Regions from separate parts of the Streptomyces sp. NPDC051310 genome, predicted to be linked through region 1. Evidence: riboswitches for the same ligand, from Rfam matches in the RefSeq annotation. Region 1 holds a riboswitch; the other holds the start of a gene.
The links. A riboswitch is a leader RNA that binds a small molecule or an ion and turns the genes downstream of it on or off. The one in region 1 is predicted to bind cobalamin.
Positions count from the first base shown of each region.

Region 2: another riboswitch for cobalamin. It lies ahead of ACIA79_RS09325 (ribonucleoside-diphosphate reductase subunit alpha); the one in region 1 lies ahead of ACIA79_RS22800 (ABC transporter substrate-binding protein).

Region 1 is NZ_JBITEO010000016.1:52,423-66,747, reverse strand. Features, by position in the region: gene ACIA79_RS22850 (hypothetical protein) at 214-633, shown strand; gene ACIA79_RS22845 (winged helix-turn-helix domain-containing protein) at 630-962, shown strand; gene ACIA79_RS22840 (AI-2E family transporter) at 1,011-2,126, shown strand; gene ACIA79_RS22835 (DEAD/DEAH box helicase) at 2,277-3,695, shown strand; gene ACIA79_RS22830 (DUF485 domain-containing protein) at 4,296-4,811, shown strand; gene ACIA79_RS22825 (cation acetate symporter) at 4,808-6,436, shown strand; gene ACIA79_RS22820 (SpoIIE family protein phosphatase) at 6,514-8,658, opposite strand; gene ACIA79_RS22815 (AAA family ATPase) at 8,937-9,416, shown strand; gene ACIA79_RS22810 (ABC transporter ATP-binding protein) at 9,475-10,254, opposite strand; gene ACIA79_RS22805 (FecCD family ABC transporter permease) at 10,251-11,264, opposite strand; gene ACIA79_RS22800 (ABC transporter substrate-binding protein) at 11,261-12,256, opposite strand; cobalamin riboswitch at 12,329-12,525, opposite strand; gene ACIA79_RS22795 (hypothetical protein) at 12,746-14,325, opposite strand, start outside.
Region 2 is NZ_JBITEO010000005.1:49,135-63,459, reverse strand. Features, by position in the region: gene ACIA79_RS09345 (tetratricopeptide repeat protein) at 1-875, shown strand, start outside; gene def (peptide deformylase) at 962-1,612, shown strand; gene ACIA79_RS09335 (DUF2809 domain-containing protein) at 1,716-2,153, opposite strand; gene ACIA79_RS09330 (ribonucleotide-diphosphate reductase subunit beta) at 2,155-3,165, opposite strand; gene ACIA79_RS09325 (ribonucleoside-diphosphate reductase subunit alpha) at 3,165-5,522, opposite strand; cobalamin riboswitch at 5,659-5,815, opposite strand; gene ACIA79_RS09320 (GNAT family N-acetyltransferase) at 5,835-6,338, opposite strand; gene ACIA79_RS09315 (YbdD/YjiX family protein) at 6,420-6,635, opposite strand; gene ACIA79_RS09310 (carbon starvation CstA family protein) at 6,641-8,878, opposite strand; gene ACIA79_RS09305 (GntR family transcriptional regulator) at 9,015-9,782, opposite strand; gene ACIA79_RS09300 (extracellular solute-binding protein) at 10,437-11,714, shown strand; gene ACIA79_RS09295 (carbohydrate ABC transporter permease) at 11,823-12,827, shown strand; gene ACIA79_RS09290 (carbohydrate ABC transporter permease) at 12,824-13,669, shown strand; gene ACIA79_RS09285 (glycoside hydrolase family 3 protein) at 13,677-14,325, shown strand, end outside.

The sequences.
Region 1 (14,325 bases):
CGCCTTCCGGACAGTGGCGATCACCGCTGATCGCCGCCTCCCACCACTGATATCCCGGGCCCCCCGCCGGTGCGCCGACGCCGCGCGGCGCCCGGCCCCGGGATGCTCCGAAGGGCGGCAGACCGTATCCCTATCGGCAAGTACTTGCTAAGGTGGAAAGTACTTGCCGGGTCGGCGACACGAGCATGCCCGGCGCAACGGGAGGGACGTGTGATGAGTGCACGGGCGGATGCGGCGGCATCGCTGAAGGACACGGCGCGGATCGAGGCGACGGCCCGGGGGCGTAGCGGCTGGTACGCCGGATACCTGTGGGTGTTCGCCGGGTGGCAGCTCGTTCTCGTCCCCATGGTGGTGCTGTGGCACGGGCGGACGGGAGCGCTCGTCAGCACCCTTGCCAACGCCCTGGTAGTCGTAGGCCTGTCGCTCGTCGCGACCCGGCAGCCCGTGGTCCCGCGCGGCTACGGCGGCAGACACCTCAAGGTGATCGGCGCCTGGACGGTCGCCTATCTGCTCAGCCTCACCCTCGCCTTGACCGCTTTCCCGGACAGCGTCGTCTTCGCGGTCGTGGCCGCTCTCGGATGCGCGCTGCCGGCCGCCTCGGCGGCGTGGCGTGAAGGGCGGCGCACCGCATGACGACCGCAGCGCCGGTTGGACCGGGCCCGGGCCCGCACCCGCGCCACGCACTCGAACCCCTGCTCACGTCGGCCGTACGCCTGTCGATCGTCGCGGCCCTCGCCCCCGTGGACAAGGCCGAGTTCGCCTATGTGCGGGACCTCGTGGAGCTCACCGACTCCGCACTGTCGAAGCAGGTCTCGCGCCTGGAGGAGGCGGGGTGGGTCACGGTCGAGAAGGGCCAGGTCGGGCGTCGGCCGCGAACCTGGTTGTGCCTGACCGGGGAAGGGCTGGCCGCCTACCGGCGTCACCTCGCCGCGCTCGCGGCGATCGCGGGCCCGCTGAGCTGAGGGCGACGGGGGCGCAGGACGCGCGGTGAGTGCCCCTAAAGTGCTTCCATGCCTGCTTCGTTGAGTCCCGTGAAAACCGCCGCCGCCCTGCGGACATCGGCGCGTGCCTCCGTCGAGTTGCTGCTCGTCCTCGTGACGGCTTCGGTAGTCCTGTGGCTCCTGGGGCGGATGTGGTCGGTCGTGTGGCCGCTCATCGTGGGCTTGTTCCTCACCACCCTGACCTGGCCCCTGGCCCGATTCCTGCGGCGGCGCGGGTGGCCTCCGGCCCTGGCCGCGTCGGTGGTGACCGTGCTGTTCCTGCTCGTGGTCACCGGCATCGTGGCGCTCATCGCCGTCCCGGTGGCGTCGCAGTCCGGTGAACTGGCCGACGGCGTGGCCGCAGGCGTCCAGCGGATGCGCGAATGGGCCGCCGGGCCGCCGCTGAACATCGGGGACGACCAGATCACCGGTGCCCTCGACTCGGCCGTCGCCCGCGTCCAGGACAGCATCGGCAGCATGGTCACCGCGGTGGTCACCGGGCTGAGCACCGTGGTCAACGGTGTGGTGACCGCCGTCCTGGCGCTGTTCCTGATGTTCTTCTTCCTCAAGGACGGCCCGCGGTTCCTGCCCTGGCTGGCCCGCCAGCTCCCCGGCCGGCTGGCCACGGACATCCCGGTCGTGGCCGAGCGCGGTTGGGAGACCCTCGGCGCGTTCGTACGGTCCCAGGCGTTCGTCGGTCTGCTCGACGCCGTCCTCATCGGCATCGGTCTGTGGATCCTCAAGGTTCCGCTGGTGCTCCCGCTCGCGGTGCTGACCTTCGTGTCCGCGTTCGTGCCGATCGTGGGTGCCCTCTTCGCCGGGCTGGTCGCGGTGCTCATCGCCCTGGTCTCCAACGGCCCGGCGGACGCGCTGATCGTGCTGGCGATCATCGTCGTGGTCCAGCAGCTCGAGGGCAATGTGTTCCAGCCCATGATCCAGAGCCGGGGGCTCGGCCTGCACGCGGCGGTGGTCCTCCTCGCGGTCACCCTGGGCGGCAGCCTGGCCGGCATCGTGGGCAGCCTGCTCGCCGTACCGGCGGCCGCGCTGATCGCGGTGGTCTGGAACTACCTGCGGGAGCAGCTCAGCGAGCCGTCACAGGAACCCGACCCCGACGAGCCGCAGACCCGTACGACGGTCCCTGCCTAGGGGCCGGAACGGCCGGGCCCCCGGCGCAACCCCGGGGGAGCACCTGGCGCCCACTGGTAAAATCGGCAGCACGCTTCGACACCGCCGGGGCCCGTACCAAGAGGTACGGGCCCCGGCGCGTTCCGGGCGCCGGACCCAGGAAGGTTTCCCATGAACGCGCAGCCGCACGACCCCGAGCACCCCCGTGGCGGCAAGCCCCGGCGGGAGACAGCACCGCAGGGCGACCTCCCGGCGCCGCGGACGGGCGCCGCGGCCCGGCCGCCGGCCGGGTCCTTCGACGCACTCGGGCTGCCGCCCGAGCTGGTGGCGACGATGACCGGTCTCGGGGTGAAGGAGCCGTTCCCCGTCCAGGCGGCGACCCTGCCCGACGCGCTGGCCGGTCGTGACGTCCTCGGCCGCGCGCGGACCGGCTCCGGCAAGACCCTCGCCTTCGGGCTCGCGCTGCTCGTCCGGACGGCGGGCCGGCGCGCCGAGTCGAAGCGGCCGCTCGGGCTGGTCCTGGTGCCGACCCGGGAGCTCGCCCAGCAGGTGAGCGACGCGCTGGAGCCGTACGCGCGAGCGCTGAACGTGCGACTGGCCACGGTGGTCGGCGGGCTGTCGGTCAACCGGCAGACCGCCCTGCTGCGGAGCGGTGCCGACGTGGTCATCGCGACGCCGGGGCGTCTGACCGACCTGGTGTCGCGCCGGGACTGCCACCTGGGCGAGGTGCGGATCACGGTGCTGGACGAGGCGGACCAGATGTGCGACCTGGGGTTCCTGCCGCAGGTCTCCGACATCCTGGACCAGGTCCGCCCCGGGGGTCAGCGGCTGCTGTTCTCGGCCACGCTCGACCGCGACGTCGAGCGGCTGGTGCAGGGCTACCTCCACGACCCGGTGCTCGTCTCGGTCGACGAGGTGGCGGGCTCGGTCACCACGATGGAACACCACGTACTGAACATCCACCCCGCCGACAAGTACGCGACCGCGACCGAGATCGCCGCGCGGGACGGCCGTGTGCTGATGTTTCTCGACACCAAGGCCGCCGTGGACCGGTTCACCCGGCACCTCCAGGCCAGCGGCGTACGGGCCGCCGCCCTGCACAGCGGGAAGTCGCAGCCGCAGCGCACGCACACGCTCGCCCGGTTCAAGGACGGCGGGATCACCGTGCTGGTGGCGACCAACGTCGCGGCGCGCGGCATCCACATCGACGCGCTCGACCTCGTCGTCAACGTCGACCCGCCGGCCGACGCCAAGGACTACCTGCACCGGGGCGGGCGGACGGCCCGCGCCGGGGAGTCCGGGAACGTGGTCACCCTCGTCACCCCCGACCAGCGGCGCGACGTGAACCGGCTGATGTCCGAGGCCGGGATCCGGCCGATCGTCACACAGGTGCGCTCGGGCGAGCAGAAGCTCACCGCCATCACCGGGGCGAAGCGGCCGCCCGCACCGGCGAAGACGGCCACCGGCAACGCACCCTTCCGCGGTCTCGGCACCCGCCCGGGCCGCCCCGCGAAGGAGTCGCGCAAGACCGCCGAGGCCCGCAAGGCGGCGGAAGCCCGCGCGGCGGCCCGGGTGCGCAAGAGCCGCTGACGCCCGGCCGCACCTGCCGGCGCGGGATCCGGCGCGGCGGCATGATGCCGCCCCCCTGTCGCCTGTGCCGCTCCTGTCGGGCCTGCCGCCCCTGCGGCCCCTGGCGTGGGCCGGGGGCCGCGAATCTCGTGGGCGCTGGGGCGCGGGGTGGGCGATGCTCGCCGTATTTCCGGTGTGCGGCTCGTCCGCCGCCGGGCCTGCCGTGCCCTGGTACGAAGCCGCCGCGCTGCACCGGATCCGACCTCCGCGCACCGCCGCCCGCCGCGCGCCGCTCGCCCGCCGCGCGCCGCTCGTCCGCCCCACGGCGGACCCGCCGCCGCGGGCCCGGCACGCCGGAGGAACCCCCGGGGCCCGGCGCCCGTAACCTCGGCACCCCCGCACCGCCTGCGTCGCGGGGTGCCGACCACCGAGGGTTACGCCCCGCCCGCCGGCGCCGATCACGCGGCCCCCTCGCTAAGCCCCGCCTGCCCGGAATCTCCACGGAACTGTCCGTCCAGTCGGTGGGACGACTCTTACGCCCCTGCTCTACCGGTGAGTAACATGCGCGCACCAACCGGCACCCACCCGCCCGCCTGCCCCCACGGCGGCTAGGAGCACGTGATGTCGTACCACCGCACCTTCCCCGATCCACCCCCCTCCCACCCGCCCCATGACGCCGCCCCGTACCGCTGGGACTCACCCACCCCGCCGCAGCAGCAGGCACGGCGCGAGCCGCACCGTCCCCATGGCGACCTCGACACCCTCCGGTCCGGCTACCGCAAGCTGCGTCGCGTCTCGACGCTCACCGCGCTGGGGTACTTCGTCCTCTTCCTCTTCCTCGCGGCCTTCGCGCCCGGTCTGATGACCAGCACGGTCACCGGCGGACTCACCACCGGCCTGCTGCTCGGGCTCTGCCAGCTGCCGGTGGCGCTCGCGGCGATCGCCCTGTACGAGCGCATCGCGCGCCACCGGATCGACCCACTCGCGGTCGCCATCCGCGAGAGCACGCCGCCGCCGGCGGAGGAGCCCCACGCCTTCGGAGGGCGCGGCGGCCGGCGGGCGGACGCCGCCGGGTTCCCCGGCGGCCGGGACCCGTTCCAGTGGCCCGGCGGGCCCGCGGGGGGTGACCGGTCATGACCGAGTTCGGCTCCGACGCCCAGACCATGTCGCTGGTCGCGTTCATCGCCGTCATCACGGTCACCCTGCTGGTGTGCGTGATGACCGGACCCGACCACGGCGACCTCGGCGAGTTCTACACCGGCTACCGCTCGCTGTCGCCCGTGCAGAGCGGCCTCGCCATCGCCGGCGACTACATCTCGGCCGGTACGGTGCTCGGCACCATCGGCATCATCGCGCTCCTCGGCTTCGACGGAGTCACGCTGACCCTGAGCACCGTGCTCTCTCTGGTCCTGCTGATGTTCCTGCTCGCCGAACCGCTGCGCAACACCGGCCGGTTCACCACGGGCGACGTCCTCGCCCGCCGCGCCCCCGGCCCGATCGTGCGGATCACCACCGCCGTGGTCACCCTCGCCGCGCTGCTGCCGCTGGTGATCTTCCAGCTCGCCGGCGCGGGCGACCTGCTGGCCGTCGTCCTCGGCTTCCACACCGACGGCTTCAAGACCGGGGCGATCGTGTTCCTCGGCCTGCTGATGATCGCCTACGCGGCCATCGGCGGGATGAAGGGCACCGCGCTCATCCAGATCGTCAAGACCGTCGTCCTGCTCGGCGCGGCCACCGCCATCGCGGTGCTCGTCCTCGAACGGTTCGACTTCAGCCTGCCCCTGCTGCTGGACGCCGCCGCGAACGGGAGCGGCGCGGGAGAGGCGTACCTCGCCTCCGGGCTGCAGTTCGCGGGCGACGGCGTCGACATGATCGCCACCCAGCTCACGGTCGTGCTGGGTGCGGCGGTGCTGCCGCACATCACGATGCGCACCTTCAGCTCGCGCAGTGCGCGAGCCGTGCGGCGCTCGATGTCCTGGGCCGTTTCGACCGTCGTCGTCACCTGCCTGCTGCTCGCGGTGATCGGGTTCGGCGCGTCCGCGATCGTCGGGCACAAGGGCCTCGTCGCCGGCGGCCCGCAGGGTCAGACTGCCTTCCTGATGGTCAGCCAGGCCGTCATGGGCACCGATCCGACCGCGATCGAAACCCTGCTGTTCACGGTGGTGGCCACCGCGGTCTTCCTGACGCTGCTGGCCTCGGTCGCCGGGATCACCCTCGCCTGCGCCAACACGCTGGCGCACGACCTCATCGCGCACGGGTTCCGCAGGGCCGGCCTGAAGAACTCCACGGAGATGGCCATCGCCCGGACCGCTGCGGCCGGCGTCGGGCTGGTCGCGATCGCGATCGCGGCCGGAGTACGGCACCTGAACCTCCAGGCGCTGCTGATCCTCTCCTTCTGCATCGGTGCTTCCGCGATCGCCCCCGCACTCGTGTACAGCCTCTTCTGGCGCCGCTACACCCGCACGGGGCTGCTCGCCACCCTCATCGTGGGCACTGCCGCCACCCTCGTCCTGATGGCGGGCAGCAACCTGGTGTCCGGATCACCGCAGTCGGTCTTCCCCGACCAGGACTTCAACTGGTTCCCGTACACGACGAGCGGCCTCGCCTCCATCCCCCTCGGGTTCCTGGCCGGCTGGCTCGCCACGGTCCTGCAGGACCGGGACGCGGCCGGCCGGCGCCGCCGCTACGAGGAGCTGGAGCCGACGATCCTGGCCGGTGCGCCGGCACCGGCGATGGCGGGCAGCGGCAGCGGCACGTCCTGACCCCCGCCCCGGCGGCAACGGGTGCCCGGCCTGCCCGCAGGCCGGGCGCCCTGTGCGCCGCACGGCTCCGCTCCGGGTCACCCGGAGCGGGCCCGGGCACGCAGCAGGAGTACGGCGATGTCGTCGGTGTGCCGGCCCGTGGGCAGGGTGCGCCGGATGAGGCTGTCGACGAGGTGCTCCACGCTCTGTCCCCGGACGTCCGCGAGGTGGCGGGCGAGGCTGCTGATCGCCCGGGTCATGTCGGTGCCGGGAGTCTCGACGAGACCGTCGGTGTAGAGCGCGAGAGCGGTCCCCGGCAGCAGCGGCAGCGTGGTGATGGGGAACGGCGCGTCGAGGCCGATGCCCAGCAGGGGACCGGTTTCGACGTCGAGGACACGGCCGCTGGGGTGGTGGCGCGGGTGGTGCACGATCGCCGGTGGGTGACCGGCACTGGCCAGCTGGACGCTCCGGCGGTCGAGATCGATGTGCGCGTAGAGGCAGGAGACGAAGAGCTCGGAGTCGAAGTCGGCCAGGACGCGATCGGTGCGGCTGAGGACCTCGGCCGGGTTCGCTCCGGCGGTGGCATGGGCGTGGATGGCGGTGCGTACCTGCCCCATCAGGGCGGCGGCGGTGGCGTTGTGGCCCTGTACGTCGCCGATGACGGCGGCAGCGGTGCTCTCGCCGAGGCGGATGAGGTCGTAGAAGTCGCCGCCGATCTCCATGCCGTGCGTCGCGGGCAGGTAGCGCGCGGCGACGTCCAGCCCGTCGAGGTGGGGCAGGGAGTGCGGCAGCAGGGCCTGCTGCAGGTTGTGGGCGAGGTCGTGCTTGGCGTCGTAGAGGCGGGCCCGGTCCAGGGCCTGGGCGATGAGGCCGGCGAGGGAGGTGAAGGCGGCGCGGTCCCCCGCGGTGAAGGGGTGCGGGCTGTCGTAGGACAGGACCAGGCAGCCGACCGGCCGGCCGCGGGTGACGAGGGGCAGGAACGCCCAGGCCTCCTTGCCGCTCAGCGCGGGGGCCAGCGGGTGGGCCCGCTCCATCTCGGTGGGGTCCGTGAAGAACTCCGGGGCGCCGGTGAGCAGCACCCGCCCGGCGGGGGTGAGGCCGGTGTCCAGGGAGAGTCCGTCCAGGCGCTCGACGGTGCCCGGCTGGTAGCCCCGGTGCCCGGCGAGCCTGAGCCGGCCGGCGTCCGTCGTGGAGAGGACCATGCCCTGCGCTCCGAAGGCCGGCATGACCTGGTCGGCGACCAGGTCGATGACGTCCTGCACGCCCACCGTCTCGGTCAGGGCCGCGGCCAGGTGCAGCAACTGGTGGATGCGCCCGACGGCACCGTCCTTCGCGCCGGGACCGGCCGGGCCCGGGGACGGCGTCACCGCGCCGGTCCGGGGCTCACGCCCGCCCGCGCCGCTCGGGGTGATCAGGACGCTGATGCCGCTGTCGTCCGGGTAGAGCCGGAAGTCGAGCCACCGGTCGGGCGGATGCAGCACCGTGTAGGCCACGGGCTCCCGGCTGAGCACGGCGGTGCGGTAGTGGTCCTCGGAGATGGGGTTGTCCAGCCAGGGGAGCGACTGCCACGGCAGGGTTCCCAGCAGCTGGCCGGTACTGCGGCCCAGCAGGTCGAGGGCGGCCGTGTTGAGGTACGTGACGCGGCCTTCGAGATCCAGCGCCATGGTGCCGACGGGCAGGCGCTCGATGAGGTCCGCGGCGGCGAGCGCAGACTGCGGCGGGCTGGTGCCCGTACGGTTCAGGCGGATGAAACGCGGCTGCTCCGGGATGGCCGGCCGCCGGCCGCCCTCGTCCAGCAGGCGGCCGATGCGCCGCGCACTGGAGGTGATGTTGCCCCGCTCCCGGCGGGTGAGGGCCGGCGGGTGGGTGGCCGGCCACAACAGCAGCAGGGCGCCCCAGCACTGCCGGGCCCCGTCGAGCGGGGCGGCCGCCATCGCGAAGCGGTACGGCAGGGCCGCCGCGGTCCGCGGATAGGTCCGGGCCATGTCGTCCTGCCCGCCCACCCACACCAGGCGGTCCTCGCGCACGGCGTCGGAGACCGGGCCGACGGTCGCCAGCGGCACCCGCCGCCATGGCCCGGCGACGAGCGCGGACACCCCGCACATCACCACCAGGTGCAGCACCGGTTCGTCAGCGGACAGCAGGTACACGCCCCCGGCCGAGGCGCCGGCACGGCGTACGACCGCGGCGAGCGCCTCGTCCGGGTGGGGGGCGTCCCGCGGCCGTTCAGCCTTTCCGGTCAGTGGTCCCACCTCGCAAGCCGGCCCCGCGAACAGGGGAGCCCCTGTGCTCGCGCGCACAGGCCCCCGGCGGGCGCGCCCTGCCCCCACCTGCCGGGAGACGCTTCGCACCCGAGGCGTGCACCGCGCACCACGCGTAGCCCCATATCGGGACGATACGCCCAAGCCGCGGTCGCGGCACGGGACCGACGGCAGGAGGAGCCCCACCTGGCCCGAAGCCGGTCGTCCCACCGCCGCCCCCGGCTTCCACCGCACGCCCGGGGCCTGGCATCGTGGCCGGTATGGCGACAGGGTTGGACATGGCCGTCCTCGTCGGACTGCAGGCGTCCGGGAAGTCCACTTTCTACGCGCAGTGCCTGGCGGGCCGGTACGACCTGGTGAGCAAGGACCTGTTCCCCCGGGGCGCCCGCAACAAGCAGCGGCGGCAGATGCGCCTGGTCGAGGAGGCGCTGGCGTCCGGGCGGCCGGTCGCGGTGGACAACACCAATCCCTCACCGGAGGAGTGGGGCCCGCTGGTGGACCTGGCCCACGCCCATGACGCGACGGTGACGGCCTACTGGTTCCCGCCGGACCTCACCGGCTCCCTGCGGCGCAATGCCGCCCGGGAGGGCCGGGACCGGGTCCCAGACATCGGTGTGCTCGCCACGCTGAAGCGGCTGCGCGGACCGTCGACGGCGGACGGCTTCGACGACGTGCGGGAGGTGCGGTTCGACGGACGCGGCGGCTTCGACGTACGGCTCCGACCGCGCCGGCGGCCCTGACGGCGTGGGCGACTCCGGCAGGCCCCGGCTCGGTGAAGGCCCCCGGCCAGGGGAAGGTTCACCGGACCTGCGTCAGGGTGCCCAGCACCCGTATGTGCGGGCGGCCGTCGGGCGCGCAGGCCGTCACCGTGGCGCGTACGCCGTAGACGTCGGCGATCAGCGTCTCGGTCAGCACCTCCTCGGGCGTGCCCGCGACGACGACGCGCCCCTGGCGCAGCACCACCACGTGGTCGCAGTACATCGCGGCCAGGTTGAGGTCGTGCAGGGCGACGACGCCGGTCACGGGGAGGCTGCGGACGAGATGGAGCAGGTCGTGCTGGTGCTGGATGTCGAGGTGGTTCGTCGGCTCGTCGAGCAGCAGCTCCCGCGGTTCCTGCGCGAGGGCCCGCGCGATCTGCACGCGCTGGCGCTCGCCTCCGGACAGCGTGTGCCACGGGCGGTCCGCCCGGTCGGCGAGACCCGTGCGCTCCAGGGCGTCGCGGACCGCCCGCTCGTCGGCCGGCGACGGAGGCGCCCAGGCCCGCCGATGGGGGATGCGGCCGAGCCGTACGACATCGGCGGCGGTCAGTTCGACGAGGGTGTCCGCCTGCTGTTCCACGACGGCCACCCGGCGTGCGACGTCCCTGCGGCGCTGCCCCTCCAGGGGGCGGCCGTCGAGCGTCACCACTCCCGAGGCGGGCCGCAGCACGCCGCAGAGGAGGCGCAGAAGCGTGGACTTGCCGGAGCCGTTGGGGCCGAGCAGCCCTGTGACGGCGCCGGCGGGCGGTGCGACGCTGACCCCGTCGAGGATCAGGCGCCCGCCGGCGGAGCGGGAGACGCGGTCGGCGCCGAGGGTCATCGGGGGCTTCTCCGGGTGCGGTGGAGGACGAGCACGAAGGCGGGCACGCCGACCAGCGACGTCATGACGCCGACCGGCACCTCCTGGGGGTCGATGACGGTACGGGCCAGCGTGTCGATCCACAGCAGGAACACGGCTCCGCCCAGGGCGGCGGCGGGCAGCAGCCGGCTGTGTCCCGGGCCGACGAGTGCACGGGCGGCGTGGGGAAGCACCAGACCGACGAAGCCGATGGCGCCCGCCGCACAAACCAGGGCGGCCGTCAGCAGGGCGGTGACGCACAGCAGGACCAGCCGCGCGCGACCGACGTTCACGCCCAGGGTGGCGGCGGCCTCCTGGCCGAAGGCGAACGCGTCCAGCGTCCGGGCGTGGCCGAGGCAGACGGCCAGCGCGATCCCCAACGCGGCCAGGCACAGCCACACATCGGTCCAGCCGGCCCCGCTCAGCGAGCCCAGCAGCCAGAACAGCACGCCGCGGGTCGTCTCCGCGTCGGCCGAGGTGACCACGATGAAGGAGGTGAGCGCGGAGAACAGCTGCATCGCGGCGACACCGGAGAGCACGACACGGTCGGTGGTACCGCCCAGGGTGTGGCTCAGCAGGAGCATCGCGGCGAACGAACACACAGCGCCCGCGAACGCGCCGCCCGAGACCGGCAGCACCCCGCCGCCGACGCCGAGGACGACCACGGCGACGGCACCGGTGGACGCCCCCGAGGAGACACCGAGGACGAAGGGGTCGGCGAGCGGATTGCGCAGCAGCGACTGCATCACCGCCCCGCACAGCGCCAGCCCCGCTCCGCAGACGGCCGCCAGCAGGGTGCGCGGCAGCCGGAGCTCCCACACGATGCCGTCACGGATCGGCGTGAGCCCGGAGGGGGCGCCGCCGGCGTGGGCGGCCACGACGGACCAGACGTCGGCCACGCCGATGTCCGCCGGCCCGATGGTGATCGCCAGGGCCGTGGACACGGCGAGCGCGGCGAGCCCGGCCGCCGCGCGCAGCAGCGAAGCGGTCACTTCGCCAGGCCGAACCGGCGCAGCGCGGCGGCCACCTGCTCGACGCCCTCCACCGTGCGGATCGTCGGGTTCATGGCCTGACCGCTGAGCAGGACGTACCGCTTGTGGCGCACGGCGTCCATGTTCCGGGTCACCGGGTTCGTCTCCAGGAACCGGATCTTCGCGGCGGCGCTCTCCGCCGTCTGCGACTTGCGGGTGAGGTCACCGATCACCAGGACGTCGGGGTTGCGGTCCGCGACCGTCTCCCAGTTGATCTGCGGCCACTCCTCCGTGGTGTCGTCGAAGACGTTCTCCGCCCCGGTCTCCCGCGTGATGACACCGGGTGCGCCGCAGCACCCCGCCATGTACGGGGACTCGGCGTTGGCGAACCAGTACAGCAACGTGACGCCCGAGGCGTCGAGGCCCGCGGTCGCCCGGTCGACACGGCCCTTGAGCCGCGCGACCAGTTCCTCGCCGCGCTTCTCGACGCCGAAGACGCGCGCGAGGTCCCGTACCTCGCCGTGGACCGTGTCCATCGTGAGCGGGGTGGTGCGCACCCCGTCGCCGTCGCCGCTGTTGTCCTTGCCCAGGCAGTCGGACGGGGACAGGTACGTCGGTACGCCGAGCCGCTCGAACTGCTCGCGCGTGGCCACACCGCCCTTGCCGAGCGTGGAGGCGAACGAAGCCGCCACGAAGTCGGGTTCGGCGTCGAGGACCTTCTCGAAGGACGGGTTGTTCTCCGCGAGACGGTCCACGCCGCCGGCTGCCTTCTCCAAGCCCTTCATGACGGGGTCCGTCCAGGTGGCGGTTCCCGCCATCCGGTCGGCGAGGCCCAGCGACAGCATGATCTCGGTGGTGCCCTGGTTCAGCGAGACGGCACGCTGCGGTCCGTCCCCCCGGATCTCCACCTTCTTCCCGCAGTTGTCGAGCACGCGTGCCGCGCCCGGCGGAGCGGAGGCGGGCCGGGGGGAGGTGCCGCAGCCGGTCAGGAGGAGGGCCCCGCTCAGGAGCATGGCGAAGGCAGCGGTCGGGCGCGTGAGGGGCACGGCGTTGTTCCTAGCGTCGAGGGCCCAAGCGCGGAGCCCGTCCGTACGGTGCACACCAGCAGGTCTTCGGACTCGGGGTCATCCGGACGAGGCGCCTTCCCGGACCGGTGGTCGGCCCAGTGGCTTCGTGCCCCGCCCGTCGCCCTCACCGCTGCGCGTCAGTTCCGGATTCGCACCGGATTCCCTGACCCACGTACACACACGTACGGAGTTCGACTGGCTGCGGCAAGCTACCACACACGCGGGACGCCCCGGCGGGCAACCGACCTGAGAGAGCGGGGACTTCCCCCGCCGCCGGGGGCGGCGGGGGAAGTCCGGCGGGGCCGGCCGTGCTGCACCGCAAGCACCGAGGCAGCCGCAGCACCGGAGGAACCGGCCGCACCGCAGGCACCCGCGGCACCGGCAGGCCAGGCCCGCCGGCGGGTCCCCGGGAGCCCGCGGGGGCGCACGACGGACTCACACCGGGGGCAGGGTGCCCTCGCCGAAGAGGCGCCGCTCGTCGCGTACCGCCCAGGGAGTGGTGCGCAGGTCCACGATCCGGATGCCGAAGATCTTCAGTTGCAGCATCAGCTCGGTCTTCAGGTCGTAACCGGCGCTCAGCTCCCAGGCGGGCGAACCGTCCGTGGCCGCGGCCGCCCGCCCCCGCAGGTGTACGGACAGGTCGCCGCCGACGCCCGCCGCGTCGTACAGCGAAACCGTGGCGCGGGCCCCGATGGAGGCCTTCGCGGAGGCCGCTCCCTCCACCCGCGGCGGGTCGCCTTCCGTGCGCTGCTGCGCGTGACGGACCGCCTGCCAGCCCTGCGCACGGTCGTAGCGGGCGCCGATGTCGAAGGAACCGGCCGTGCGCTGTTCGGCGTCGAGGACGATGCGGCCGTCCGCGGTGAAGCGGTAGACGAAGACGACCTCGGTGTTGACGACCACGGGCACCGGGCCGACCCAGAAGGTGTGCTGACCCGTCACCGACGCGAGGGGCTTGGTGACCTCGCCGGTGTCCACGGCGCGGGACACCTTGCCGTGCACCTGCCAGTCGTACCCGTACGAACCGCCGAGCCCGACGGCCGCCCGCTCCGGCAGCACGGACAGTCCGCCGCGCTTCTCGTACTGGAAGAACACCTCGGGGGTGAAGCGCACTTCGCCCGCCAGCCGGGCCGGTGAGCGGTCGGTCGCCTCGATGCCGGCCGGCAGCGGGACGTCGAGGGCCAGCTTGAGCGTGGTCAGCGGCGTGGCCGCCTCCCGGGGCAGCCCGGAGCCGGCCGGTGCGGGCGAGGACGCGTCCGCCGGCGCGGGCGGCGCCGTGGTGGCCGCCCGCGCGGCGGGCTCGCCGGAAACCTCCGGTGGCCGGTCGCCCGCCCCCGCGGGCGCGGCCTCCGTCGCGGTGCCGTGCGGCGTCCCCGGTGCGGACGCGGACGGGGATCCCGAGGGCGAGGGGGAGGCGGTGCCACCGGGCGCCGCGGGGGACGGCCGCGTGCCGTCCGCGGGCCCGGAGGTCGCGCCGGCGGTCGCGCTCGGGGCCGCGGTGGGCCCGCCGGTCGTCGCGGTGACGCCCGACGACAGCGGCTTGACCCGCAGCCGGTCCGGGGAGACCACGGCCCGCTGCTTCACCGTCCGGTCGCCGAGGAGCTCCGGCAGGGTCGCCGGCGCGGTGGTGACGGTGACCTCGCCGTCGGAGGCGCCGGTCACCCGGGCCACCTTGAACAGCGCACCGGCCGGAGCCGACCGGTTCGGGGCCGCGGCCACGACGTCGCCCGTACGCACCGCCCGGTCGCCGGACGTCTTCAGCACGGCGCGATGCATCTGCGGGTCGTACGAGGCGACGCGCACGGACGACGCGTGCACCTGCCGGCCGGGTTCGGACGACGGCTGCGCCACCACCGCGTCGCTGCGGTCGGTCTCCGCCCCGGCGAAGGCCGGTGCGGACGCGCTGCCCGACGGCCGGGCCGCCGCGGCGCCCTCCGCCGGTCCGTCACCGGACGAGGAGAGCAATGCCTGGGCGCCGAAACCGGCTGGTACGAGTATGCCGAGGACGGCGGCGGGCA
Region 2 (14,325 bases), on a different contig from region 1:
CGCTGCTGACGCGTGCGGCGGACCTGGAGCCCTGGCTCTCGGAGTCCTGGTTCAATCTGGCGCTGCTGCACAAGTTCCGGCACGACTGGGAGCAGGCGCGCACCGCGGGTCTGCGGGCCGTCGCGCTGCTCGACAAGGAGACCGGCGCGCCCGACTGGTGGAACGTGGGCATCGCCGCCACCGCCCTCCAGGACTGGCCGCTGGCCCGCCGTGCCTGGCAGGCGTACGGGCTGAAGGTGCCCGGGGCGGCCGCGGCGGGCGGGGAGCCGACCGGGATGGAGCTGGGCAGTGCCGCCGTACGGCTCTCGCCGGAGGGCGAGGCGGAAGTGGTGTGGGGCCGCCGGCTCGACCCGGCCCGGATAGAAGTGCTGTCCATTCCGCTGCCGTCCTCGGGGCGGCGCTGGGGCGAGGTCGTGCTGCACGACGGGGTGCCCAACGGCGAGCGGACCACCGCGGCCGGGCACAGCTTCCCGGTGTTCGACGAGATCGAGCTGTGGGCACCGTCGCCCGTGCCGACCTGGGTCGTGCTGCTGGAGGCGGCCACGGAGGCCGACCGTGACGCCCTGGAGCGGCTGGCGGCCGACGCCGGCTTCGCCGCCGAGGACTGGTCGTCGTCGGTGCGGCTGCTGTGCCGGACCTGCTCCGAGTCGCGGATGCCGAGCGCGGAGGGCGAGGGCGAGCACCTGGACCCGCACGACCACAGCGAGCCGGGGCACCCCGGGCCGCTCGGGCACCGCTCGCCGGGCGAGCTGTGGGTGCCGGAGCGCGAGTGCGGGATCGCAGCCCCGGCCGGACTGGTGCGGGGGCTGCTGGACGGCTGGGTGGCGGACAGCCCGGACAGCCGTGAGTGGCGGGATCTCGAGGAAGTCTGCTGACCCCGGCCGCCCGCGCCCGCGTAGGCTGTACGGGCACATCACGGCAACGGGTACCCGGGCACCGACGGAAAGGCGCGAAGGCGGACATGGCGCAGCAGGAGACGGACCAGCAGGACATCGACGTCCTCCCCGTGGACGACGAGGGCTTCGTCATCGACACGGAGAACTGCGAGGAGCGTGAGCGGATCCACCGCGAGCGCGGCACCTCCCGCCCGATCACGGTCGTCGGCAACCCCGTGCTGCACAAGGAGTGCAAGGACGTCACCGCGTTCGACGAGTCCCTCGCGCAGCTGGTCGACGACATGTTCGCCAGCCAGCGGACGGCGGAGGGCGTGGGCCTGGCCGCCAATCAGATCGGTGTGGACCTGAAGGTCTTCGTCTACGACTGCCCGGACGACGAGGGCGTACGGCACGTGGGCGTGGTCTGCAACCCGGTGCTGGAGGAGCTGCCGGCGGTCCGGCGCGTGCTGGACGACTCCAACGAGGGCTGCCTGTCCGTCCCGACGGCGTACGCGTCGCTGGCGCGGCCCGACTACGCCGTGGTGCGCGGCCAGGACGTCAAGGGCAACCCCATCACCGTGCGCGGCACCGGGTACTTCGCCCGCTGCCTGCAGCACGAGACGGACCACCTCTACGGATACCTGTACATCGACCGGCTGTCGAAGCGGGAGCGCAAGGACGCGCTGAAGCAGATGGAGGCGGGCACGCCGCGCTACCCGGTCGTCGCCAACGACTGACACACGGCCGAAGGCCCCGTCCCGGTGTCCGGGACGGGGCCTTCGCGTGTCCGCCACCGGTCCTGCCCACGGCGGTCGTGCCCCTTCCGCCCGTACGGTCCGGTCAGCGTCCGGCCGCGGCCTCCGGCCGCCGGGCGCGGCGGCAAAGCCCGGCGTACACCGCCCAGCCGGCCGCCGCGCCGACCGCGTACCGGAGGAGGTCCGGGGCGTGGAACGACGTGCCGAGGACCAGCGGGGCGAGAGCGCTGCGAGCGGCCAGCGCGGCCGGGACGCCCGTCAGCTGGAACAGCTCCACCGCGTACGAGAAACCCAGCGCGGTCCCGGCCGCCACCGCCGGCCGCAGCCGGGGCGCCACCGCCGCCACCAGCGCCACGATCAGCACCGTGTACAGCGCGTCCCCGGCGAACGCGGCCCACTCGCCCGTCGCCGCGGACCGGACACCCAGGCCCGCTGCGACGGTCAGCGCGGCGGCGGCACAGGCGGCCGGCCGCGTGGCGGTGCCCCGCGGCCGCGCGGGACCACGGCCCCGGGGAGGCGCCACGTCAGAAGTCCTCGTCCAGGTCGACCGAGCCCTCCACCGCCACCTGGTACGCCGACGGGCGGCGCTCGAAGAAGTTGGTCAGCTCCTGCACGCCCTGGAGCTCCATGAAGGAGAACGGGTTCTCGGAGCCGTACACCGGGGCGAAGCCCAGCCGCTGGAGGCGCTGGTCGGCGACGCACTCCAGGTAGGCACGCATCGACTCGGTGTTCATCCCCGGCAGGCCGTCACCGCACAGGTCGCGGCCGAACTGCAGCTCCGCCTCCACGGCCTCTTTCAGCATGTCGGTGACCTGCTGCTGGAGCGCGTCGTCGAAGAGGTCCGGCTCCTCCTTGCGGACAGTGTCGACGACCTCGAACGCGAAGTTCATGTGCATCGTCTCGTCCCGGAACACCCAGTTGGTGCCGGTCGCCAGGCCGTGCAGCAGACCGCGCGAGCGGAACCAGTACACGTAGGCGAAAGCCCCGTAGAAGAACAGGCCCTCGATACAGGCGGCGAAACAGATCAGGTTCAGCAGGAAGCGACGCCGGTCGGCCTTCGTCTCCAGCCGGTCGATCTTCTCCACCGAGTCCATCCAGCGGAAGCAGAACTGCGCCTTCTCGCGGATGGAGGGGATGTTCTCCACGGCGTCGAACGCCGCGGCGCGGTCCTCCGGGTCGGGGAGGTAGGTGTCGAGCAGTGTCAGATAGAACTGGACGTGCACGGCCTCCTCGAACAACTGCCGCGACAGGTACAGCCGCGCCTCGGGGGAGTTGATGTGCTTGTAGAGCGTCAGCACCAGGTTGTTCGCCACGATCGAGTCGCCGGTCGCGAAGAACGCCACCAGCCGGCCGATCAGGTGCTGCTCGCCCGGCGTGAGCTTGGCGAGGTCGGCGACGTCGGAGTGGAGGTCGACCTCCTCCACGGTCCAGGTGTTCTTGATGGCGTCCCGGTAGCGCTCGTAGAAGTCGGGGTAGCGCATCGGGCGCAGGGTCAGTTCGAAGCCCGGATCGAGCAGGTTCTTTTCCACGGACATTACTGGCAGGCCTCGCAGGACTCGGGGTTTTCGAGGGAACAGGCGACCGCGTCCTCCGGGGTCACCTGCGCGGGTACGGGGGCGGACGCCCGGGCGGCGCGCGCGATGCGGGTCGCGGGGCGCGAGCGCAGGTAGTACGTCGTCTTCAGCCCCTGCTTCCAGGCGTACGCGTACATCGAGGAGAGCTTGCCGATGGTCGGCGTCTCCAGGAACAGGTTCAGCGACTGCGACTGGTCCAGGAACGGCGTACGGGCCGCCGCCATGTCGATCAGGCCGCGCTGCGGGATCTCCCACGCCGTCCGGTACAGCTCGCGCACCTCGGCCGGGATCCAGGTGAAGCCCTGCACCGAGCCGCTGGACTCGCGCAGCGCCTCACGGGTCTGGGCGTCCCACACGCCGAGCCGCTTCAGCTCGTCCACCAGGTAGGAGTTGACCTGGAGGAACTCACCCGACAGCGTCTCGCGCTTGAACAGGTTCGACACCTGCGGCTCGATGCACTCGTACACGCCCGCGATGGAGGCGATCGTCGCGGTCGGCGCGATGGCCAGCAGCAGCGAGTTGCGCATGCCGACCTGGGCGACACGGGCGCGCAGTGCCTCCCACCGCTCGGGCCAGTTGAGCTCCACGTCGTAGTGGTCGGGGTGCAGCACCCCGCGCGCGGTACGGGTCTTCTCCCAGGCGGGCAGCGGGCCGTTGCGCTCGGCGAGGTCGGCGGACGCCTCGTACGCGGCGAGCATGATCCGCTCGGCGATCCGGGTCGACAGGGCGCGCGCCTCGGGGGAGTCGAACGGCAGCCGCAGCTTGAAGAAGACGTCCTGCAGGCCCATCGCGCCCAGGCCGACGGGCCGCCACCGGGCGTTGGACCGCCCGGCCTGCTCGGTCGGGTAGAAGTTGATGTCGACGACCCGGTCGAGGAACGTGACGGCCGTACGGACGGTCTCGTCCAGCCGCTCCCAGTCGATGTCGCCGCCGGCCACGAAGGCGCCCAGGTTGACCGAGCCCAGGTTGCAGACGGCGGTCTCCCCGTCGTCCGTCACCTCCAGGATCTCGGTGCACAGGTTGGAGGAGTGGACCGTGCGGCCCGGCTCCGCCGTCTGGTTCGCGGTGCGGTTCGAGGCGTCCTTGAACGTCATCCAGCCGTTGCCGGTCTGCGCGAGGGTCCGCATCATCCGGCCGTACAGGTCGCGGGCCGGCATGGTCTTGCGGGCCAGGCCCTTCGCCTCGGCCGCCCGGTACGCGGCGTCGAACTCGTCGCCCCACAGGTCGACCAGCTCCGGCACGTCCGCCGGCGAGAACAGCGACCACTCGGCGTCGGTGTTGACCCGGCGCATGAACTCGTCCGGGATCCAGTGCGCCAGGTTCAGGTTGTGCGTACGCCGGGCGTCCTCGCCCGTGTTGTCGCGCAGCTCCAGGAACTCCTCGATGTCCGCGTGCCACGTCTCCAGGTACACGGCCGCCGCGCCCTTGCGCCGCCCGCCCTGGTTCACGGCCGCGACCGAGGCGTCCAGCGTCTTCAGGAACGGCACGATGCCGTTGGAATGCCCGTTCGTGCCGCGGATCAGCGAACCGCGGGCCCGGATGCGTGAGTACGACAGGCCGATGCCGCCGGCGTGCTTCGACAGCCGTGCCACCTGGTGGTAGCGGTCGTAGATGGAGTCGAGCTCGTCCTGCGGGGAGTCCAGCAGGTAGCAGGACGACATCTGGGGGTGGCGGGTCCCGGAGTTGAACAGCGTGGGGGAGGAGGGCAGGTAGTCGAGCCGGCTCATCAGCCCGTACAGCGCCGCCACCTCCTCCAGCGCGCGCACCGAGTCGTCCTCGGCCAGCCCTGCCGCCACCCGCAGCATGAAGTGCTGCGGCGTCTCGATCACCTTGCGCGTGATCGGGTGGCGCAGCAGGTAGCGCGAGTACAGCGTGCGCAGCCCGAAGTACCCGAACCGGTCGTCGGCCGCGGGGTCGACCAGCGCGTCCATCCGGTCCGCGTGGAGCGACACGAACTCCGCCGTACGGTCCGCGATCAGACCCTCCCGGTGCCCCACCGCCACCGACGCCGAGAACGACACCGCGCCCTGCCCGGCCGCCTCCTCCGCGATGGTCCGGGTCAGCAGCCGGGCCGCGAGCCGGGAGTACGCCGGGTCCTCGGCGATCAGACCGGCGGCCGCCTCGGTGGCGAGCTCGCGCAGCTCCGCCTCGTCCGAACCTGCGTGCCGGCCGCGCAGCGCCGCGGCGGCGACCCGGCCGGGGTCGGTGTCGGGCAGATCGGCGGTGAGGTCGGTCAGGATCCGCAGCAGCGCGGTCCCCGGTGCGTCGGTCTCCGCGTCCGCGACTGCTGAAGCCGGATCGGCTGGCGCGATGGTCACGTGGGGCTCTCCCTCGCTCGGCTCGGGGCCGGCGGGCGGGCGGGGAAGCGGAACCCGGCGCCCCGGGCACAGGGGCGCACGCACCGCGTCCACCGGCCCACTCCGCGAGGCCCGGACGTCTGGGCACCCGGACCGGACGGCCGGGTGCGCCGTCGGCAGGTCATCGGACTTCCGGGTGCGCAAAAGCACACCGGTGCACCGTTGCGGGACAGTTCCGGATTTGCACCGGATTCCCCTGCGGCGACAGCGAGATGAGCATACATGTGGGGGGCGCCCACGACGGCACCCCCCACATGTTGTGTCAGCCGTGCGTCACAACTCCAGTGCGTAGGTGAAGAGGGTGACACCCGGGACCGGCTGCCAGTCCCGCTCCGGAGTCCGTACGAACCCCAGCCGCTCGTAGAGCCGGTGGGCCGCCCGCATCGCCTGCCGGGAGGACAGCACGACCCGCCGGCAGCCGTCCACCGCCCGGGCCCGCTCCACGCACGCCCGGACGAGCGCCTCCCCGGCGCCCCGCCGCCGCGCCGCCGGAGCCACCGCGAGCATCCCGATCTCGGCCTCCCCGTCCGCGGCGAGACCGGCCCACGGCCCGCCGCCCGCGGCGGCGAACGTCACACCGCCGAGCACCTGCCGGTCCTGCTCCACGGCCACGAGGACCTCGGCCCCGGCGGCCCGCCGGGACACGTCCCGCAGCTCGATCAGGTACTCGTCGCTCTCCCCGAAGTCCAGCAGCCCGTCTCCGAGGTACGCCTGGGCCGTGACCTCGCCCAGCGCCCCGTGCTCCTCCGGCCGTACGGCCCTGATGGTGATGTCCATGGTCCGAGTGTGGAGCGGGACGGCGACGGGCCGCCGCATTCCGTCCCCGGAATCGCGGCGGCCCGTCGTGCGCTCACCCGCTCAGCAGCAGCGGAACCCGTCGCGGGGGTCCGCCTCCCGCGCGTCGGTGCGCCTGCGCTCGAACTCGCGCCGGGTCAGCACCTCCGCGTCCGGGTCGTGGGACCGGGCGTGGGCGACGTACTTGTCGTACACCGACTCGCCGGACAGCTCACGCACGTACCAGCGCAGCCGGCCCAGGGCGCGCCGCAGGCGGCCGGGTGCTCCCGTAGCGGTCACCGGTGTCATGCCGAGCCGGTCCCGGCCGGCACCTCGTCACCACTGCCTCCGTCCTTGCGGTCGCCGCGGACGCCGCCGTCCGGGCCGAGCCCGGCGGCGACCAGTTCGGCCTTCTCCTCCGCCGTGGGGAACAGCCCGGCGGGGGCCACGATCCGGGACTCGGTGTACGGGACCTCGGAGAGCTTCACGCCGGCGGGGTCGGTGACGGCCTTCCAGCAGACGCGCCCCGCGTCCGCGATCACCACGATGATGAGGAGGGCGAAGAGGGCGGAGAGGACGCCGTCGACGGTGGAGTTGGTGACGACGGTGTGCATGTCGTCCATCGACTTCGCGGGGGGCAGCACCTGCCCGGAGTCGATGCCGGCCTGGTACTTGTCCCGCTGGGCGAAGAAGCCCACCCGCGGGTCGGCCGAGAAGATCTTCTGCCAGCTGGCGGTCAGCGTGACCGCCACGTCCCAGGCGAGCGGGACCGCGGTGACCCAGGCCCACTTCAGCCGGCCCGACTTGACCAGCAGCGTCGTGCAGACCGCCAGGGCCACGGCGGCCAGCAGCTGGTTGGCGATGCCGAACAGCGGGAAGAGCTGGTTGATGCCGCCCAGCGGGTCGTGCACGCCGACCCAGAGGAAGTAGCCCCAGCCGCCGACGACGACCGCGCTGGCGAACCACACGCCCGGCTTCCAGCTGACCTGCCTGAAGGGCTTGTAGACGTTGCCGAGCATGTCCTGGAGCATGAAGCGGCCCACGCGGGTGCCGGCGTCCACCGTCGTGAGGATGAACAGTGCCTCGAACATGATGGCGAAGTGGTACCAGAACGCCTTCATGGCGCTGCCGCCGACGACCGCGGAGAAGATCTCCGACATGCCGAGGGCGAAGGTCGGCGCGCCGCCGGTCCGGGAGAGCAGCGACGCCTCCTCGACGTCCGCCGCCGCCTTGGCCAGCAGGTCGGGCGAGACGGTGAAGCCGAAGTTCGTCACCGCCTCGGACGCGGACTGCACCGTCGTCCCGACCACGCCCGCCGGGGAGTTGATGGCGAAGAAGAGACCCGGGTCGATGATGGAGGCCGTGATCATCGCCATGACGGCGACGAAGGACTCGGTCAGCATGGCCCCGTACCCGATCATCCGGATCTGGGTCTCCTTCTGGACCATCTTCGGCGTGGTGCCGGAGGAGACCAGGGAGTGGAAGCCGGAGAGCGCACCGCAGGCGATGGTGATGAAGACGAACGGGAACATGGATCCGGCGAAGACCGGACCGTCACCACGGCTGGCGAAGTCGGTGAACGCCGGCATCTTCAGGGTCGGCAGGGCGACGAAGACGCCGATCGCGAGGAGCGCGATCGTACCGACCTTCATGAAGGTCGAGAGGTAGTCGCGGGGCGCCAGCAGCATCCACACCGGCAGGACGGAGGCGAGGAAGCCGTACACGATCATCCAGATGACCAGCGTGCCCGGTTCCAGGGTGAAGGTGTCGGCGAGGGAGGACTCGGCGACCCAGCCGCCCGCGACGATGGCGAGCAGCAGCAGCGCGACTCCGATGACCGAGACCTCGGTGACCCTGCCCGGTCGCAGCACCCGCAGGTACACGCCCATGAAGAGGGCGATCGGGATCGTCATGCCGATGGAGAAGACGCCCCACGGCGAGTGCGCGAGGGCGTTGACGATGACCAGGGCCAGCACGGCCAGCAGGATGATCATGATGGCGAAGACCGCGATCAGCGCCGCGGCACCGCCGAAGGGGCCGATCTCGTCCCGCGCCATCTGGCCGAGCGAACGGCCGTCGCGGCGGGTGGAGAAGAACAGCGTCACCATGTCCTGGACGGCACCGGCGAAGATCACGCCGACGATGATCCATATCGTGCCCGGCAGGTAGCCCATCTGCGCGGCGAGGACGGGCCCGACCAGCGGTCCGGCGCCCGCCACGGCGGCGAAGTGGTGGCCGAAGAGTACCCGGCGGTCGGTGGGGTGGAAGTCGACACCGTTGTCGAGCCGCTCGGCGGGGGTGGCACGGGTCTTGTCGACCTTGAGCACCCGGTTCGCGATGAAGCGGGAGTAGAAGCGGTAGGCGATCGCGTAGGAGCCGAGGGCTGCCGCGAGCATCCAGGCTGCTGAGATCTCCTCGCCCCGGGAGAGCGCGAGCACCGCCCAGCCCGCCGCCCCCACCAGGGCCACGAGTGACCAGATGGCGATCGACCGCGGAGTGAGGCCGGTCCTCGAAGAGTTCGGTGGTGCTGACGGCTCTGGCATGGTGGCACGTCCCCTCACTGATCACCTGTAATGCGCAGGAAATCTAGGGGAGTGCCTCGCGCAGCGTCACCCCCCGTCCGCATATCGGTACGGCAACGCTTTTGGGCCGGACCGCGTCACGGACCGGCCACGGGACTCAGCCGTTGGGCCGCTGCAGCCGCGCCACGAACTTGTACCGGTCGCCCCGGTACACCGACCGCACCCACTCCACCGGCTGACCGTTCTCGTCCAGCGAGTGGCGCGAGAGCATCAGCATCGGCAGGCCCACGTCCGTGCCGAGCAGGCCCGCCTCGCGCGGTGTGGCGAGCGAGGTCTCGATGGTCTCCTCGGCCTCCGCGAGCCGGACGTCGTACACCTCCGCCAGCGCCGTGTAGAGCGAGGTGTACTTGACCAGCGACCGCCGCAGCGCCGGGAAGCGCTTGGCGCTCAGGTGCGTCGTCTCGATGGCCATCGGCTCGCCGCTCGCCAGGCGCAGCCGCTCGATGCGCAGGACCCGGCCGCCGGCCGAGATGTCGAGCAGCCCGGCGAGCGTGTCGTCGGCCGTCACGTACCCGATGTCGAGCAGTTGCGAGGTGGGCTCCAGGCCCTGGGCGCGCATGTCCTCGGTGTACGAGGTGAGCTGGAGCGCCTGCGACACCTTCGGCTTGGCGACGAACGTGCCCTTGCCCTGGATGCGTTCCAGCCGCCCCTCGACCACGAGCTCCTGCAGCGCCTGGCGCACGGTGGTGCGCGAGGTGTCGAACTCGGCCGCGAGCGTGCGCTCGGGGGGCACCGGGGTGCCCGGGGGCATGGTCTGCGTCATGTCGAGCAGATGCCGCTTGAGCCGGTAGTACTTGGGCACGCGTGCGGTGCGCGTGGCCGTCCCGCTCTCGCCCTCGGTGCTGCCGCCCCCATCCGTGGCCATGGCCCGCCTTCCCGACTTCTGTGCTGCTGCCGTCACCGGCTCCTCCGTTGTTGCGGCTCACATGGTGGCACGGTTTGCGGGCCCGGGACCCGTTACCCGAGGCCGCCGGTTCAGTGACGGTACGTCGTCACCGCTTCTTATACACCGTGGACACCCCCGTTGGTCTAGGCCATTCGCCGGTCGGTGTGCGGCGCGTCCGGGCGGGCGGGGCGCGCACGCCGTGTGCGGGGGCGCCGCACGGCCGCCCCGGGGGGCGGCGGGGAAGCCGCGGCGCCGGCCATCGGGCCGTACCGGAAAGGAACTTGGCATTCCCATTGCCGCCTGTCAGGAAGGTCCGTACCTTTCGGACGGCGAACGTGCATCGATGACGGCGGCACACCTGGACGCCGACCGGGCCGCGGGTGGACCGGCCCCGCTTCCGCGCGCGACGGCGGCCCCGCTCCGGGGGCGCCGGCGTGCGCGTCCGCCGCCAGGTGTCGGTCCGGTAACAGACAGGACCGCCCGTCTTGCTCACTCTTGACACCCCAAAAGGTCTAGGCCAAGCTCCGGGCTACTGGTCTAAACCATTAACGACCAGGTCCCAGTCCCACGGGCAGTACAGGTCGTATGGCTTCGCGGTGGGCAGGGGTTGCAGGCATCCCTGAGGAGGGTGGCGTGAAGCGCAAGCTCATCGCGGCGATAGGCGTCGCGGGCATGATGGCCGGTGTCGCGGCGTGTGGTTCCGACAAGGGCGGCGACAGCGCGGGGGGCGACACCAAGGAGCTGACCGTCTGGCTGACGGTCGACGCCCAGAACAACTGGCCGGACCTGGTCAAGGCGGCCGACGACGCGATCGCCAAGAAGTACCCGGGCATCAAGATCAAGCACGAGTACTACGGCTGGCCCGACAAGAACGCCAAGCTGGACGCCGTCCTCGCCACGGACAAGGCGCCCGACGTGGTCGAGATGGGCAACACCGAGATGCTCGGCTACATGGTCAAGGGCGCCTTCGCCGAGGTCGACCCGAAGAAGTTCGACCAGTCGGACCAGTGGCTGGACGGCCTCAAGGAGTCCGTCACCTACGAGGGCAAGACCTACGGCGTCCCCTACTACGCCGGCGGCCGTGTCGCCAACTGGCGCAAGGACGTCGCCGCCGAGGTCGGCGTGAAGACCCCGCCGAAGACGTACGCGGAGCTGACCGCCGCCCTGGACAGGATCCAGGCGAAGAAGGGCGACAAGTTCAGCGCCTGGTACCAGCCCTCGCCGGACTGGTACGCCGCGATGTCCTTCGTGTACGACGCGGGCGGCTCCATCGCCAAGAAGGACGGCGACACCTGGAAGGCCAACCTGTCCTCGCCGGAGTCCCTCAAGGGCCTCAAGGAGTACAAGAAGGTCCTCGACACGTACATGAAGGCCGACAAGACCAAGGACGAGTCGGACCGGTACATCGTCTACGGCCAGGGCAACGCCGCCATGATCTTCGCCGCCGCCTGGGAGGGTGCCACGGCCGAGGACCCGAAGAACGACAAGACCGGCAAGCTCAAGGGCAACCTCGAGAACTTCGTCATGCCCGGCCCGTCCGGCAAGAACATCCCGGTCTTCCTCGGCGGGTCCGACCTCGCCATCCCGGTCAAGTCCAAGGCGCAGGACGCCGCGGCCGAGTGGATCAACGCCTTCACCGGCGCCAAGGGCCAGAAGGGCCTGCTCGCCAAGGGCAACCTGCCCAACAACAAGGCCGACCTCGCACCCCTGAAGGCCGACCCCAAGACCGCGGTCCCGGCCACGGCCGCCGAGTCCAGCTGGTTCGTCCCCATGGCCCCCGGCTGGGGCCAGGTCGAGAAGGCCCAGACCCTCAAGACCATGCTCCAGGAGATCGGTACCGGCAAGAAGTCGGTCGAGGCCGCCGCGAAGGACGCGGACGCCGCCATCGACAAGGTCATCAACACCAAGTGACCTGGGGAGCCCGTGGTGACCACACGGGCTCCCGGCCTCCTCCCCCCGGCCCGGCCGGGGGGAGGAGGCCGGCTTCGACACACGAGAGGGACCGCTGAGGAGCGCGCGATGAGTGCCGCAGAGACAACGACTGCCGAGGTGCCGTCCATACGGCCATCGTCGGCACCGCGAACCGCCGCGCCCGGTGGCCCGGGCAAGCCGGCCAGGACCAGGAAGGGGACCGCGGCAGGGGCCGGAGTGCCGTGGGCACTGCTCGCGCCCTGCCTGCTCGTCCTCCTGCTCGTCCTCGGTTATCCGCTGGTGCGACTGGTCACCCTGTCCTTCCAGAAGTTCGAGCAGCCCCAGCTGTGGGGCTTCAAGGAGCCCGAGTCCGTCGGCCTCGCGAACTTCGCCAAGATCCTCGGGGACGGCGAGTTCTGGGCCGTCGTCCTGCGGACCGTGGTCTTCGCCGGCGGCGCGGTGATCCTCACCATGGTCCTCGGCATGCTCATCGCCCTGCTCCTCCAGCGGGTCTCCGGATGGGTCAGGACGCTGATCAACATCGCGCTGGTGGCGAGCTGGGGCATGCCCATCATCGTCGCCACGGCGATCTTCAAGTGGCTGTTCGACACCGACTACGGCGTACTGAACTGGCTGCTCGACAAGCTGCCCGGCGTGGACATGATCGGCCACAACTGGTTCGCCAGCGGGCCGCAGGGCCTCGCCGTGATCATGCTGCTGGTCGTCTGGGGCGCCGTGCCCTTCGTCGTCATCACCCTCAGCGCCGGCCTCACCCAGGTGCCCAAGGAGCTGGAGGAGGCCGCCCGGCTCGACGGCGCCGGCGGTTGGGGCGTCTTCCGCTACGTCACCCTGCCGATCCTCAAGCCGATCATCGTGATGCTCACGACCCTCTCGGTGATCTGGGACATGGGTGTCTTCCCCCAGGTCTTCGTGATGCGCAACGGCCACCCGGAGGCCGAGTTCCAGCTGCTGACGACGTACTCGTACGACAAGGCCTTCGTCGTCAACGACTACGGCGGCGGCTCGGCCATCGCCCTGGTCACCGTGGTCCTGCTGCTCGGGGTCGTGGCCGTGTACATGCGCCAGATGCTCAAGATCGGAGACGTCGAGTGAGCGCCACCACCGCGCCGCGGAACAAGGCCGCGGGCAAGCTCGGCTGGAACCTGCTCGGCCTGCTCGTCTTCGTCTGCGCCGGCTTCCCGGTCTACTGGATGCTGAACACGGCGTTCAAGCCGGCCCGGGACGCCATCGACCCGGACCCGCACTTCTTCCCCCGTACGTTCACCCTGGAGAACTTCGAGCGCGCCTTCCAGGTCGCCGACTTCTGGGGCCCGGTCGGACGCTCGCTGATCGTCTCGGTCGTCGTCGTCCTCATCGGCATCGTCGTGGGCATGCTGGCCGCCCTCGCCATCTCGCGGTTCGCCTTCCGCGGCCGCAAGGTCGTGATCATCGGCATCCTGGCGGTCCAGATGGTTCCGCTCGTCGCGATGATCATCCCGGTCTTCCTGCTCCTGAACGACCTCGGTCAGTACGACAAGCTCACCGGCCTGATCATCACCTACCTGACCTTCATCCTCCCGTTCACGGTCTGGACGCTGCGCGGCTTCATCGTCAACATCCCCCGGGAGCTGGAGGAGGCGGCCATGGTCGACGGCTGCACCCGCACCGGCGCCTTCGTCCGCGTGGTCTTCCCGCTGCTCGCCCCCGGCATGGTCGCGACGTCCGTGTACGGCTTCATCCAGGCCTGGAACGAGTACCTGTACGCCCTGATGCTGATGAGCCAGCAGAACCAGACGGCCACCGTGTGGCTCGGGAACTTCACGACCAAGCACGGGACCGAGTACGCCCCGATGATGGCCGGCGCCACGCTGATGGCCGTCCCCATCGTCGTCCTCTTCCTCCTCGTCCAGCGCAAGATGGCCGCGGGTCTGACAGCCGGCGCGGTGAAGGGATAACGCCCTCATGACCACACTCGTACGGGACGCCGCCTCCGGCTCCCTCACCCGGGACGCCCTCACCGTGCTCCAGCCGGGCTTCACCGGAACCACCGCGCCCGACTGGCTGCTGCGCCGCATCGGCGAGGGGCTCGCCTCGGTGGGCCTCTTCGGCCGCAACATCGAGGACCCCGCACAACTGTCCGCCCTCACCGCGCGGTTGCGGGCCGAGCGGGACGACCTCCTCGTCGCCGTCGACGAGGAGGGCGGTGACGTCACCCGCCTGGAGGTGCGCACCGGCTCCTCCTTCCCCGGCAACCTCGCGCTCGGCGCGGTCGACGACACCGCACTGACCCGGGCCGTGGCACGGGAGCTCGGCCGCCGGCTCGCCGCCTGCGGCGTGGACTTCAACTGGGCGCCGTCCGCCGACGTCAACTCGGACCCGGGCAACCCGGTCATCGGCGTCCGGTCCTTCGGCGCCGACCCCGAGCTGGTCGCCCGGCACACCGTGGCGTACGTCGAGGGCCTCCAGTCCGCCGGTGTCGCCGCCTGCACCAAGCACTTCCCCGGACACGGCGACACCAATGTGGATTCACACCTCGCGATGCCCCGTATCGATGTGGATCCGGACACACTGCACGCCCGTGAGCTGGCACCTTTCCGCGCGGCCATCGCCG